One region of the Glaciecola punicea genome, then DNA from elsewhere that is predicted to be linked to it. Evidence: riboswitches for the same ligand, from Rfam matches in the RefSeq annotation. Region 1 holds a riboswitch; the other holds the start of a gene.
What was found. A riboswitch is a leader RNA that binds a small molecule or an ion and turns the genes downstream of it on or off. The one in region 1 is predicted to bind thiamine pyrophosphate.

Region 1 (7,306 bases):
TGGGGCCTAATTTTGACTATGCAAAAGAGTTTAGTAAGCTCGACCTTCAAGCCGTTAAAACTGACCTAAATACACTACTCACTACCTCACAAGATTGGTGGCCTGCTGATTTTGGTAACTACGGACCATTTTTTATTCGTATGTCATGGCACAGCGCTGGTACCTACAGAACGCTCGATGGTAGAGGCGGAGCAGGCGGTGGACAGCTGCGTTTTGAACCCCTCAATAGCTGGCCCGACAATGCGAATCTAGACAAAGCAAGACGTTTGCTATGGCCAGTTAAACAAAAGTACGGCGAGGCGCTTTCTTGGTCTGACCTAATGGTATTAGCGGGTAACGTTGCACTTGAAAATATGGGCTTTGAAACTTATGGCTTTGCGGGCGGTCGCGCAGACGACTGGGAGCCCGACCTAGTGTATTGGGGACCAGAAGTAGAAATGCTTGCAAGCGATAGAGAGACCCGAGACGGCAAGCTGCAAAGACCACTTGGAGCCACGCACATGGGCATAATTTACGTCAATCCTGAAGGTCCACGAGGCGTGCCAGATCCTATAGGATCTGCCAAAAATATACGTATTACATTTGAAAGAATGGCAATGAATGATGAAGAAACCTTAGCATTAATAGCAGGTGGGCATACTTTTGGTAAAATGCATGGCGCGCACAAACCAGCAGACTGTCTTGAAGCTGAACCCGCCGCTGCAGGCATAGAAGAGCAAGGCTTAGGTTGGAAAAACAACTGTGGTAAAGGTCATTCTGAAGATACCATTACCAGTGGACTTGAAGGTGCGTGGACACAAGCGCCAACGCGCTGGACTTCATTATATTTGAGCAATTTGTTAAATTTTGAGTGGAAGCAAACTCGCAGTCCAGCTGGCGCTATTCAATGGATACCTACCGATGAATCGCTGCATGCCATTGTGCCCGACGCTCACATTAAAGGTAAATTTAATCCGCCAGTAATGACCACCGCCGATTTAGCCTTAAAATTTGATCCTGATTATCGTAAAATTGCTGAACGCTTTTTGGCAGACCCAGAAGAATATCGCTTAGCCTTTGCAAAAGCGTGGTACAAACTAACGCACAGAGATATGGGACCTTCTAGAAATTTCTTGGGCAATGAAGTGCCTAAGGGTATCAAAATTTGGCAAGATCCTATTGCCGAAGACACTAAGTCTACGCTTAGCAATTCGCACATTAATCAACTTAAGAAAGACATACTTAGCGCTGATTTGACTATATCAGAACTTGTGCGTGTAGCATGGGCCTCGGCCGCTAGCTATCGCGCTTCTGATATGCGCGGCGGTGCCAATGGTGCTCGTATAGCGCTAGCCCCACAAAAGGATTGGCCGATAAACAACCCGCAAGAACTAGCTAAAGTACTCAAGGTATTGAGCACTATACAAAGCGACTTTAATAGCGGCTCGTCGAAGCGAAAGCATGTATCATTGGCCGATTTAATAGTACTAGGTGGCTCAGCAGCAATAGAAAAAGCCGCAAAAGACGCTGGTTATGCTGTTTCAGTACCCTTCATGCCAGGCAGAGGTGATGCAACTCAAGCACAAACTGACGTTAATTCGTTTAGCCTGCTTGAACTGAATGCTGACGGGTTTCGAAATTATTTTGTAGCACAAGAAAGCTATGAACGTTCGCCTACAGAAATGTTAATTGACCGCGCAGACCAATTAGACCTAAGCGTGCCACAGATGACCGCTTTAATAGGTGGCTTACGTGCCTTAAATGCAAATTATGAACAATCTGCGCATGGCGTATTAACTGATCAACCAGGTACACTTAATAATGATTTCTTTGTGAATTTGCTTGACATGTCTACCGTGTGGAGAAAATCTGCTACCGATGGTTTGTATGAAGGCTTTGATCGTAAATCTGAAGAATTGAAATGGACAGCAACCTCGGTCGACCTTATTTTTGGTTCTAACTCTGAATTACGTGCAGTAGCCGAAGTGTATGCTTTTGATACGTCGCAAGAAAGATTTGTGAATGACTTCGTTGCGTCTTGGGCGAAGGTGATGAATTTAGATCTTTAGTTTGATTTGAGTTAGTTTGTAAGCCGCGGCTGTGATTAATTTGCAGCCGCGGTTTTTTTTTAGCGCCAAGGTGACAGCTACTCAGTCAAAATAAGCTAACGAAGTAAGCAAACCTGCAGCACCGCAGAAAAAATGTGCGCTTTGGTCACCACTTTCAAAACAGTATAAGTAAAGCCGAGAAATATAGGTATTATGGATCATCTTAGTAAGCCTTACTCAGGTTAAATCAAAAGATCTATCGAACTGGCTATTTTCTGTGTAACTGAGCAGATATAGCTGTTCACAAATAATCATAGGGGAGTTGTTTTGAGTAAAAAAATTGTTATCGCTGGTGCCGGCATTGGTGGATTGTGTGCTGCCTTGGCGCTGGCAAAACGCAAATTTGAGGTGCTTGTTTATGAACAAAGTCCGCAACTTAACGAAGTAGGTGCAGGTTTACAGCTTAGTCCCAACGCCATGCATGTATTACAAACACTTGGTATAGCAGACGAGATTAAAACTAAGGCCTTTCGTCCAAATTCAGCCGTGATGCGCCACTATAAAACTGGCAAGACTTACTTTACTGTTCCTTTGGGTGATACCGCCACACAAAAATATGGCGCTCATTATCTGCATATTCACCGCGCTGATTTACATTCTATTTTGCATAATGCCTGCAAAAATATGAACGTAAGTATTCACTTAGGTCAAACTATCCAAAGTTACCAACAAACGCCACAGAATCTAACAGTACAATTTGACAACAATGAATGTCTCTTCGCCGATGTGCTCATAGGCGCTGACGGTATCAAGTCAAATATCCAAGCTTGCATGTTAGGGCAAACACCCTCTGAATTTACCGGACAAGTAGCCTGGCGTGGCATGGTACAAGCAAACAAACTGCCTAAAGGCTTGATTAAATCAAACGCTAATTTATGGGTGGGCCCAAACAAACACTTTGTTAGTTATTATTTGCGCGCCGGCAACTTAGTCAATTTTGTTGCTGTACAAGAGCGTACAGATTGGCAAAAAGAATCATGGCATGAAAATGGTGATATAAGTGAACTGCGCAGCGCATTCGCTGGCTGGCATCCAGAGGTAAGCGAGTTATTAGAGGCTACGGACGAATGTTCGCTATGGGCCTTGTTTGCCAGACAGCCCCTAAACCGATGGTCTGATGGAAACGTGGCGCTTTTAGGGGATGCTTGCCACCCTATGTTGCCATTTTTAGCGCAAGGCGCGGCAATGGCCATTGAAGACAGCTATGCTTTGGCGCATTGTTTGGCTGCTTGCACCGATACTAAAACCGCACTGCAAACCTATCAAAAAACGCGTTTACCACGCACCCGCAACATTCAACTTAATGCGCGTAAAAACGCAGCTTTGTATCATATGAGTTCACCAATTGAGCAGGCCAAATTAGCACTTCTTTCCGGACTATCTAGTATTGGCCTCAGCAATAGGATCGCGGCAAATATGCTAGACCCCATCTATGCATATAATATTGTTAAACAATTAAACTGATCAAGTAGAGCAGGCGCAATTGACAGCTTATTGTTTATGTATTTAATTGTTTTAGGGGTAAATAGCCGTTAAATCTGAAGTAAAACGAAGTACGGCCAAGGGAAAACACGCGGGGCCTGCCCTTCTTAACCTCTGGTTTTCATAGGGAATTTTCAACTCTGCTTTTTGTGGACTTATCGCACGACTGCAGATAGCACTTGAGAAATTGTTTTACTATGCTTATAGTTATGTCTTCTTGTCGGAGTGCTAGTACGTTTCACCTAGGTGATTTGTATAGCTGAGACCGTTAATTCGGGATCCGTTGAACCTGATCGGGCTAGTACCCGCGAAGGAAACAAGCGTGGCATTTAATAATACCGGACACACCAGTATTTGATTTAAAAAGCCACTTTGCCAGAACACGCGAGTAATATTTTTATATTCGATTACTCTTATTGGCGCTTTTCAACAATTCATTTCTCCAGACAAGCAACTTCATCTTACTTAATATGAGAGATTGCTTATGTCAAATCAGCACAAAATTTTTGCTAGAACACAGCCCGCTAAACCTATTGTATGGAGTATTGCCGGTTCAGACAGTGGCGGAGGCGCGGGTATTCAGGCCGATAGCCTAACAATTCATGACTTAGGCGGACACGCTTGTAATGTGGTAACCGCAATTACCGCGCAAAACTCTCACCAAGTTATAGATGTTGCACCTACCTGTGCAATGGTCTTACTCAATCAGCTTAACTGCTTACTTGACGATTTACCCCCTAGCGCAATTAAGATAGGGGTATTGGCCAACGCTGAACAATTTCAACTAATTAGCCACTGGCTAAGCAATACTTTAAGGCCTTATCAGCAACAACATGATTTACTCATCCCTGTAATTTGGGATCCGGTGATGGTCTCTACCAGCGGTCAATCACTCACCCTTGCCAATAATTCACCCACTGTTGACGACTATATATCTTTGGCTAATCACGTCACGCTGATAACACCTAACGCGTTTGAACTGCAGGTGCTTGCAAGGTTGTTACAAGCTCAAGGTAACACTTCCCAAGAGCCGCTTGAGTGCCTTGCTAACGCAGTTTTATCAAGTGTTTTGGTGACCGGTGGCGCTGATATTGATACATTTGCCATCGACTGGTTAATGGCTAAAAGTATTGCGCATACCTCTGTTTTTCATGCACACCAGCGAATTGGGTTTCAAAGCAGTAGAGTAGACACTAGGCATAATCATGGTACGGGCTGCGCCTTGTCTGCTGCCATTGCTACGGCGATGGCGTTTGGTCATCCTTTGCTAGACGCTATTGTGATTGCTAAAGCATATGTACATCAAGGTTTATCTAGCGGCTACGGCTTGGGTAAGGGAGCTGGTGTGCTGGGCCGCAACGGTTGGCCACACGATCTTGTGCATTTCCCTGAAATTTTGATGCCCCACTATGCTTCGCTAAGCATTAACCACGGGCTTGTCTTTGCCAAGGTTATCCAGCCCTTAGGCGTCTATACCGTTACAAAGTCAGTCAGTGTGTTGGAGCAGGTGCTTAAGTCGGGTGCACGTACTGTGCAACTACGTATAAAAAATAACAGCGTTGATAAGAGACCCCTAAATGAGATTGAAAAGGACATTATTCAAGCAATCTCGCTAGGCCATAAATACAAGGCACAAGTGTTTATTAACGACCACTGGGAGATTGCACTCAAACACGGTGCTTTTGGCGTACATTTAGGCCAAGAAGATGTCTTGCAAGCCAATTTACTACAAATAGCAAATGCCGGGCTCGCCTTAGGTTTATCTTCACATGGTTATTTTGAAATGCTCTTAGCACAGCAACTTAATCCTAGTTATTTGGCCATTGGACATATTTTTTCTACTCCAACCAAACAAATGCCCTCAAAGCCTCAAGGTCTGTTGAAGCTGTCGCGTTATTGCAAGTTGCTTAAAAACAAAATGCCATTAGTGGCTATAGGCGGCGTTGATTTACAAAACTTAGCACAGTTAAAAGCAACTGCCGTACATGATGTTGCCGTGGTTAGAGGCATTGAAAGCACAGAAAATCCGGGACAAAGCTGGCAAGCTTTGCAACAAAAGTGGCAGGCGCTCACATGACACAAGCCTTAAATGATAGACAATTCGTGCAGTATTATCGACAAATATTGCTACCTGAGGTTGGTGAGCTAGGGCAGCAACGTTTGCTTGATCACCATATTATTATTATCGGCATAGGCGGTTTAGGTACGCATGTTGCGCAGCAATTAAGCGCAGTAGGAATTGGCCACCTGTACTTAGTGGATGACGATAGTGTGGAAAAATCCAATTTACCTCGGCAAATATTGTTTGATGCATCCTGCATTGGTAAATTAAAAGTAAACTGCGCTGGTGAGCGACTACGCACAAGTAATACAGATATTAGCGTAAACACCTACTGCGAGCGCTTTTCGTTTGAATTTGCCGAAACACTGTTGGCTGAGCATGAGATGCTTAAAAAAGCGTATGTAAATCAGAAGTTAACGGTACTTGATTGCACTGACAACATGCCCACACGTCAGCTAATTAATGCCTGGTGTGCACAAAAAAAAATTGCGCTTATTAGTGCATCAGTAAGCGGCTTTAGCGGTCAACTTATGGTTATCGATGCAGTAAACAACCCTCAAGCAGGCTGTGTTCACTGCGTATTCAATACTCAAGAGTTAACTCAAAGCTGTGCCAGTGTAGGCGTATTAGGCCCAACTGTTGCGATTATGGCTAGTATGCAAGCACTTACTACGGTTAAGCATATTTTGAAAATTAACACACCCGATTCATACCTACATATATTCAATGCATTAACGCTCAACTGGCGACGAATATATCGGCATAAAGACGCTCAATGCCCTATTTGCCAGCATTGGACAAACTTGAGTAAGCAAGAGCCTACGCGTAAAGCCCAACAGGAGAATATTTCATGATCACTATTTTTATCAACGGTGAAGCCATAAAAGTACAACAATCCCATAGTTTGCGACAAATTTTAGAAGCAAACAGTAAAGAGCAGCAGTGGAATTTAGGCTCTGTAGCAGCTGCGTGTAATCAACATATAGTGCCTAAAAGTGAATGGTCACAGCTTACCTGCCAAGAAAATGACCATATCGAATTGTATCACGCTGTTGCCGGAGGATAAGACATGTTAACTATTGCCGATCATACTTTTTCATCACGCTTGTTTAGCGGTACTGGCAAGTTTTCGCATACGCAGCTTATGTTAGACGCATTAATAGCCTCAAGCACCGAGCTTGTGACCTTGGCAATTAAGCGCATCGACATTAGACAAAGCACCGACAACTTAATGGCGCCACTAAGCAGCTTAGGCGTAAAATTGTTACCCAACACCTCAGGTGCACGCAATGCGCAAGAGGCTATTTTTGCCGCACAGCTTGCCCGAGAAATGTTCAATACACACTGGGTAAAACTGGAAATTCACCCAGACCCTAAATATTTAATGCCTGACCCAATAGAAACATTGGCTGCGGCCGAAGTCTTAGTGAAACAAGGATTTGTCGTGCTGCCCTACGTGCACGCTGATCCTGTATTGTGTCGTCGATTAGAAGAGGTTGGCTGCGCGGCGGTGATGCCTTTAGCTAGTCCAATAGGCAGCAATCAGGGTTTGCTCACCAAAGAATTTATACGCATTATTATTGAGCAAGCCAACGTGCCGGTTATCATCGATGCTGGAATTGGCTGTCCTTCTGATGCTACCGCCGCAATGGAGCTTGGCGCCGATGCCGTATTA
Region 2 (7,306 bases), on a different contig from region 1:
CACTTTCTACGTTCTCATTAGCACATAAACAAGGATATTTAACAAAACGGTCAGAGTTTAAGGCTTTAGCCCAGCTATATGCCTCAAGTGATGTGCCTTATAAGTCTGCTCAGTTGCAAAAGAAATACATGGCGTCGGGTATGCTTGAATCGGAAGCTAGTGACATTGCCAGTTTGGCAAATACGCTTCAGTTAGCACGTGAGTACAGCGAAGCGGCTAAGTATTATGGACAGGCCGCAGCAAAAAGCGCTGATCCTGACCATTACCGCAAGCAAGGTGTTTTATTGTTAACGGCGGAAGATTATAGAGGGGCTATAACGGCGCTTACTAAATCTATAGAGTCGGGCATAGACGAAGAGGGCAAGGTGCATTTCTCGTTGATGGAAGCTAATTTCTATATGGGTAATTTTCGGAAAGCCTATGAGCATGCTACCGAGGCTCAGAAAGATCCCAGCTTACGCAGGAATGCTTTAGCTTGGATACCTTATATCAAGCAAAAAGCTGAAAATCGTGGCGTTAAAATATAGACGAATGTAGATAATCGAAATCCCGCTTACATTAGCGGGTTTTTTTTTGCCTTGAAATATAGATTCATAAGTAGTCAAAGAGGTGATCCTGTTCCGTATATACCCTAAAAATATCGCTAACAGCACTAAATACGACATGTTCTATTTCACACTTTTCCGGCTTATGAATACCTTTTTCATGATATCTTAATATCAGTTCTTGGATGGACCGTGCCGATATCGGTAAGATGTGAGCATCGTCGTGTGTTAACAACCATAGCAAGATAGGCGCTATTTTTTCTAAATTTATATCTTTTGCTAAGTAGCGTTTAAGCGCTTTATTGACAAATTGCTTATGCACTGTATCGGTAAACATAAAATCCGCTTTAAAGGTTTGATATATGCTTTGATATAAAGTGTGTAAGCGTTTATGCGTTTCGCGTAAGTACTGTCGTTCTATTTGTAAGCGAAACTGCAGTAAACTTTTGCTCAATTTAGGGATATCACGCAATGGTTTAAGCATTAATAGGCTGCAGGTTCCACTAGCAGTATCAATACGATGTCCAAGCTTAGCCATTGTAAAGTCATTTTTTAGCCAAAACGAATATAGAGAAGAAGTAAAACCATAAGATACACTAACACAGTCAACGTTTGTAGAATGCGCGTATTGTTCACAAAACTGCAGCAGATTAGTGCCTATGTTAAGTCGTTTATGCGCCTGCTTGACTGCAATTCTGTTGATGCGTAAATACTTCAGTTCACACAAATCAGAATCTAATAAGTAGAGTGACAGTGCCTGAGGACTCAAATGTCCTTGCACCCTTCTTTTACCAAGACTTATGTCATGCTTTAGTGATGAAAGGAGTTCCCCTCCCTCTTCAAACAAAATGGCTACGCCTAGCACTTGACGATTGGCCTTATTGATATGGGAGCTGTTTTTATAGGCGATTGCTATTATGCAGTCATTAGCATCTAAGGTTCTTACAATATCGTTAGGGGTGGTTTGATAATGGGCGTCGCTAAGCAATGTAAATATTTGAGCATAAAGCTTATTGCTTTTGACCAATATTGTTTTGTCTATGATTTCAAATTGTACATCATGTAAAACATCTTTATTTATCTTGCTCTGTAAGGATTTATCAGTTGTGTGTGCGGTTCTTGTCGATGATCCCATATTTGGCATATAACCAAGCAGTGAGTGTAAACACGTTTCTACGGTGTCTCCTTTTAGCCACCTAAACGGTTTGCTTAAGGTGTATACGTGCGTATTTTTATGGGAGACTAAGTAAGGCAATACTCTATGTATAAAGCCATTGCCGCTACCCTCATAACCGTCTGTAGTGCCAGTAAGTATGCAGTGTGAAAAATGAGAAATAGTACGCTTAAGCAGCGCCGGCGCGATCGACGCTAATTCATCAATAATCACTATGGAATGGGGCGGGGCAAGTGCGGTGATCTCATCCATCGCGTAGAATTTAATTTCATTTTTTTGAATAGCATGTTTTTCTAAAGGTGCATTACGGTTCGCTTCGTAAGGAGCTTGGCTCGCTGTGTTCACGTCGTAAAAACGCTGTAATTGACGTTTCTTTAATGCACTGACCACGACAGGGGTATTCTGGTTATTTACCTTAGCGGATAATCTACTTGCAATATGACCTATCAACGTAGACTTGCCCCTTCCGCGTGGGCCAAGAATAATTGAAACTGACCCCGTGGATGCTTTAGCGTTGATCCTTTGCGTTATTTTGGTTTCGATATCAGTCTGGTCTTTTGATAGTTGCCAGTCTTGCTGATTTGTTTGTGTTTCGTGTTCAATTGCTTGCTTCAAAGGAGATGATATGGCACTACTTGGAAAAAACGAGTGCGTGGGATCTACGTAAGCTCCATTGTTTTTTTTAACGTGTCGTATAAAAACGTCAGTGAAATATGATGTTTTAGGTGTATACCCATAGCTAAACTTTAGTGGGCCTAAATTTGGCTTATATGAGCTTTCAGATGCCAGCAGCACCACAATAATTCCGCCTGCCTGAACCATGCCAGCGCTTGCATACAGCGCATTTAAGTGAAACCCATTTCTGGCATCAAAAATAAGAGAGTTGGTTTGCTGTCCCAAATAGTCTTGGTAGCGAGTTAAAGGGATGTGTTTCACATGGCTTATGCATAAGTTATTTGAAACAACAGAGCTGTCTTTATAATCTGCCACTACAGCCTCTAGGAAAAACATTGCTTCATCTAAAGGCAATGATAAAAGTAAGAACTGCCTATGGTGAAAGCCCGTCTTTTTTACGCTAAGCCATTTTGTGAATGCTTCTTTATTCGGCATCATTTTTTAACATAGTCACGATAATCCAGAAAGTTGAGTTCATACTATATTTGTTGAGATTAACTCACTTGGCAATAAATCGCTAAAATTTTAGTAACAATGCGTAAACAGGCATTGATTATTGCCTGATTCTTGCTATTCTCTGCGCGAGTGTGATTTTTAACTAATAAACTTAGGTTTATGTTTACCTCATACTTATGTTGAACCAAGGGGTGCGTTAATTCGCTGAGATTCATTAAGAGAACCCTTAGTTACCTGATCCGGTTAGTACCGGCGTAGGAATGGTCAATTACTTACCTTCTCAATGCCACGGTTGCCGGATCTTTTCGTATTCTTGAAGAGATCCATACATGTATAAGACATCAAAAAAAGTTTCATTATTACTCACGCCAATTGCTATTTCTTGCAGCCTTTTATATGCGTCTAGCCTTCATGCTATGCAAGTAATCGAGGGTAACGATAGTTCACAAGCAGGCCGTGATGATTTAACGTCAGTTGAACGAATTGTGGTTACGGCTGATTTATCGCAGCGAGATTTATCTGAACTACCCGCCAGTGCCTTTGTTATAGGTGAGGCCGCTATTAACTCACGCCAAGCGAGGCACATTCAAGATATTATTGGCATGGTGCCCAACTTGAATTTTTCGAGTGGCGCTTCACGTGGCAAGTTTTTGCAAATTAGAGGCATAGGCGAACGTTCGCAGTTCGCTGAGCCGATTAACCCGTCGATTGGTTTGTTTCTAAACGACATCGATATTTCCGGCATTGGCGGCTTAGCGACCGTTAATGATATAAGGCAGATAGAAGTGTTGTCTGGACCACAGTCAGTTGCCAGCGGCGCAAATAGCATTGGTGGTATAGTGAAGCTAGTGAGCAACGCGCCAAGCGATGATTTATTTGCCAATGTTAATATCAGTTACGGGCAATTTAACGAGTCTCGGCTCGCCGGCACTTACTCAAATGCCTTATCAAACAATATATCTACAAGAGTCTCTATACAACAGACTAAAAGCGATGGTTTTATCAAAAACGCTTTTTTAAACACAGACGACACCAATCGCATTGACGAAACCACCGCGTCTATTATTACCAGCGTTGCCCTCAATGCCGTTAGCAGCTTAGATATAAGCGCGTTCACTTTTGATATAGACAACGGCTATGACATTTTTTCGCTTGACAATGCCTCAACGCTTGCAGACAAACCTGGTTTTGACAGGGTGGATGCTAGCGCAGGCAGCTTAAAATATAACTACCGATTTGACCAACACAAACTACAGGTCAGTGCTTATTTGTTAGATGCGCAAACCGAATACGGTTTTGATGAAGATTGGACATTTGTCGGAATACACCCTGATGGCTATTCGTCATTTGATTTTTATCAGCGTGATATAAAAAGAACCGGACTTGATATAAAGCTTGCAAGTACAATTGCAAGAGGGCAAAACAGCTACTTACTTGGCGCTAATATTACCGATAGCGATGAAGATTTATTACGCCAGAATACTTTTTTTGAAAGTGATTACTTGAGTACTTATGAGCGCTCTAATCAATCAGTCTTTGGTCAGTACGTGCATGTGCTTAACGACAAAACAAACATTACCAGTGCAGGGCGGGTCGAGCGTTTCAATACTGACTTTGCAGATGCAGTCGGCAGCTCAAACATAAGTGACACCTTGGTGGCAGCTTCGCTTGCGCTTGACTACCAGTTAGGTGAGAACTTAGTTTTTGCCAGTATTTCGCGCGGTTATAAAGCTGCAGGTTATAATATAGATGCCCGACTTGCCGCTGATAGCCGTACATTTGACCCAGAATATAATATGAACTACGAGATAGGGGTAAAAGGCCGCGCCTATGACGGCTTGGCCACTCTTAATTTAACGTTCTTTTACATGCAAAGAGACGACGCGCAGGTTAGCGACTCTGTCCTTTTTGCGATTGACGATACAGGCGCAAGTTCATTCGCCGACGCCATTGGCAATGCTGACACGGGCACGAATAAAGGCTTTGAATTTTCAGGTACGTGGGATATTGCAGGAAACTGGTATTTACAAACTAATGTAGGTTACCTAGATGCTACATTTGGGGGTTATACAAAAGAAAATGGCGAGTTTGTGGGCATTCAGCAACAGGCGCATGCGCCTAAATACACTGCCTATCTGGCGTCTAACTGGCAGCTCTCAAATAGCGTAAACTGGTTTGTAGATATAGACGTAAAAGATGATTTTAGATTAGGTATAAACCATGATGTGCGCGCACCTTCTACCACTGTCATTAACTCTGAACTAACCTGGCGGGCAATGGGAAAGCACGCATACTCTTTCAAGCTGTGGGTAAAAAACGTGACCGACAAGGCGATTGTGACGCGCGGCTTTGGTAGCTTCCCTAATGATCCACGTGACGGCTACAGCACTAACGGCCCGTATTTTCAGTTTGGCCAACCTCGCCAAATAGGCGTAACGTTTAACTATGATTGGGAGTAGGCTTAACACTGTGCTATGACGCCTCTATGACGCCTTTATATCTTACTGCGATTAGATATAAAGGCGACTATACATAATTGACAGCAAAGATGAACTGACACTAACACAACTTTACATGAGAAAACTTATGAATGAGAACACCCTGCAGTTAGGCGTTGAAATTTCTCTTTATCCGCTGCATCAAGAGTATGTGCCCTACATCAAAGATTTTATAGATAGATTAAACACCGATCAGCATTTACACGTGCAAACAAGCCACACTTCTACCTTGGTGAGCGGCGAGTTTGCGTATGTAATGAAGGTGATACAAACCGAAATGAAAACCACGTTTGAACAAGTCGGGCAGGCTGTTTTTGTATGTAAGTTTCTAAATGCCACGCATATGAACTTATCCTGACATTGGCATTTTTTGAAGCCGTTTCGCAACAGTGGCAGCAGCAAAGTATAAGCGAGGTTTTCGCTGTCTTGTTAGCGGTGGTGTATGTTTGGTTGGCCGCTCAAGAGTCTCTTTGGTGTTGGCCTGCTGGGTTTATAAGCACATGCTTATACGCCTATATTTACTGGGATGTTACGCTTTTTTTTCAAATGATATTAAATGTCTACTACATGGCAGTGGCGGTGTGGGGATTTATTTATTGGGGCAGAAGCGGAGATAAAAAAGTTAGCATTTCGCGTATGAACTGGCACAATCATGTTAGTGTCCTACTGTTTGGCGCCGTAACAAGCACCGTTATTTTTTTTATTGCGATTCAATTTCTTAACTATGAGCTTGTACTACTCGACATTACCCTGACCGTATTTTCGCTCATTACTACTTATTTAACGGTCACTAAAAAGTTAGAAAATTGGATTTATTGGAGCATTATTAACGTCGTGAGCATGGTGCTTTTATACGACAGAGGCTTATACTTAACGACAGTACTTATGCTCATTTACCTTGTGCTCGCATTAAGAGGTCTAATGCATTGGCAAAGTGTGTACCGTCAGGGAAAGGACTATGTCGCCTAAACCTTTGAAGAAAGAAAAAGATCGCTTATCCATTCTCAAAATGCTTGAGCGTTATGAGGTGGTGGATGTCACCAGCCCTAATTTTGAGATAAATCGTGTTAGAAGCGGCACCATCAATCGTAACTTTAAAGTTTGTGATGGCGATAAAACGCTGATGCTAAAACTGTTTGATAGCAACGAATTGCTGCCTGTAGATCGAAGGCAAGTATTTAGGATGCAAGAAGAGCTTGCTATTTTAGGCTTAGCGCCAGCACCCGTTTTTTTAAGCGTAAACGGCAAGGTTTATTGTGAGCAGTGGGTCGACATTCGCCAGCATGAAGACGCAAAACATGGGCGTAAGGTCAACTCGGGTAACGCCATGGGTGATAAAGTAGAAACCTTGGCCGAAGTATTGTACAAGGTGCATAGCTCGTTCGTGTCAGCGCCGCTGCTTGCATTAGATGAGCACTGGGAAGTGTACTGGGATAAAATTGAGTCTCCATCACCGCAGCTTCAGCAAAAATATTTGCAGGTTAAACAGCAGTGGCAACGCTATTTGGACGTCTGCATTGATGAATTCGTGCTTTGCCATAACGATTTGCACATTGATCATATTAGTTATTTAAACGGGCCTGTTTTTGATTGGGAATATGCGGGTATGGGCTGTCGTTATTTTGATATGGCTAGCTGCTGCACCATTAATAATTTAAACCAAAGTGAAATAAAAAGCTTGTGTATTTATTATGCAAATTTGGCTAGTCGAGACATACAAGAAGTATGTGATAAAATGCATCAAGCCAGTGTTATGGTGAGCTTTACCTACGAATTATGGGAAACGTCGCTTAACATTTCAAAATAAAGTCCTTTATTTATTCACAATGCTCGCTATAATGCCATCGGCAATAGGAGTGTAGTTCCAATTGGTAGAACAGCGGTCTCCAAAACCGATGGCTGGGGGTTCGAGTCCCTCCACTCCTGCCACTTTTTCATGCCAACGGGCGCAAGTAACT

Region 2: another riboswitch for thiamine pyrophosphate. It lies ahead of BAE46_RS12655 (TonB-dependent receptor); the one in region 1 lies ahead of BAE46_RS07075 (bifunctional hydroxymethylpyrimidine kinase/phosphomethylpyrimidine kinase).

The regions. Positions count from the first base shown of each region.
Region 1 covers NZ_LZXY01000004.1:249,324-256,629, reverse strand. Annotated here, with positions in the region: gene katG (catalase/peroxidase HPI) at 1-2,048, shown strand, start outside; gene BAE46_RS07080 (FAD-dependent monooxygenase) at 2,355-3,551, shown strand; TPP riboswitch at 3,781-3,902, shown strand; gene BAE46_RS07075 (bifunctional hydroxymethylpyrimidine kinase/phosphomethylpyrimidine kinase) at 4,054-5,646, shown strand; gene BAE46_RS07070 (HesA/MoeB/ThiF family protein) at 5,643-6,485, shown strand; gene thiS (sulfur carrier protein ThiS) at 6,482-6,697, shown strand; gene BAE46_RS07060 (thiazole synthase) at 6,701-7,306, shown strand, end outside.
Region 2 covers NZ_LZXY01000012.1:49,462-56,767, forward strand. Annotated here, with positions in the region: gene BAE46_RS12645 (tetratricopeptide repeat protein) at 1-527, shown strand, start outside; gene BAE46_RS12650 (tRNA(Met) cytidine acetyltransferase TmcA domain-containing protein) at 592-2,832, opposite strand; TPP riboswitch at 3,028-3,128, shown strand; gene BAE46_RS12655 (TonB-dependent receptor) at 3,180-5,309, shown strand; gene BAE46_RS12660 (YkoF family thiamine/hydroxymethylpyrimidine-binding protein) at 5,452-5,706, shown strand; gene pnuC (nicotinamide riboside transporter PnuC) at 5,709-6,317, shown strand; gene BAE46_RS12670 (phosphotransferase) at 6,307-7,155, shown strand; tRNA gene BAE46_RS12675 (tRNA-Trp) at 7,201-7,277, shown strand.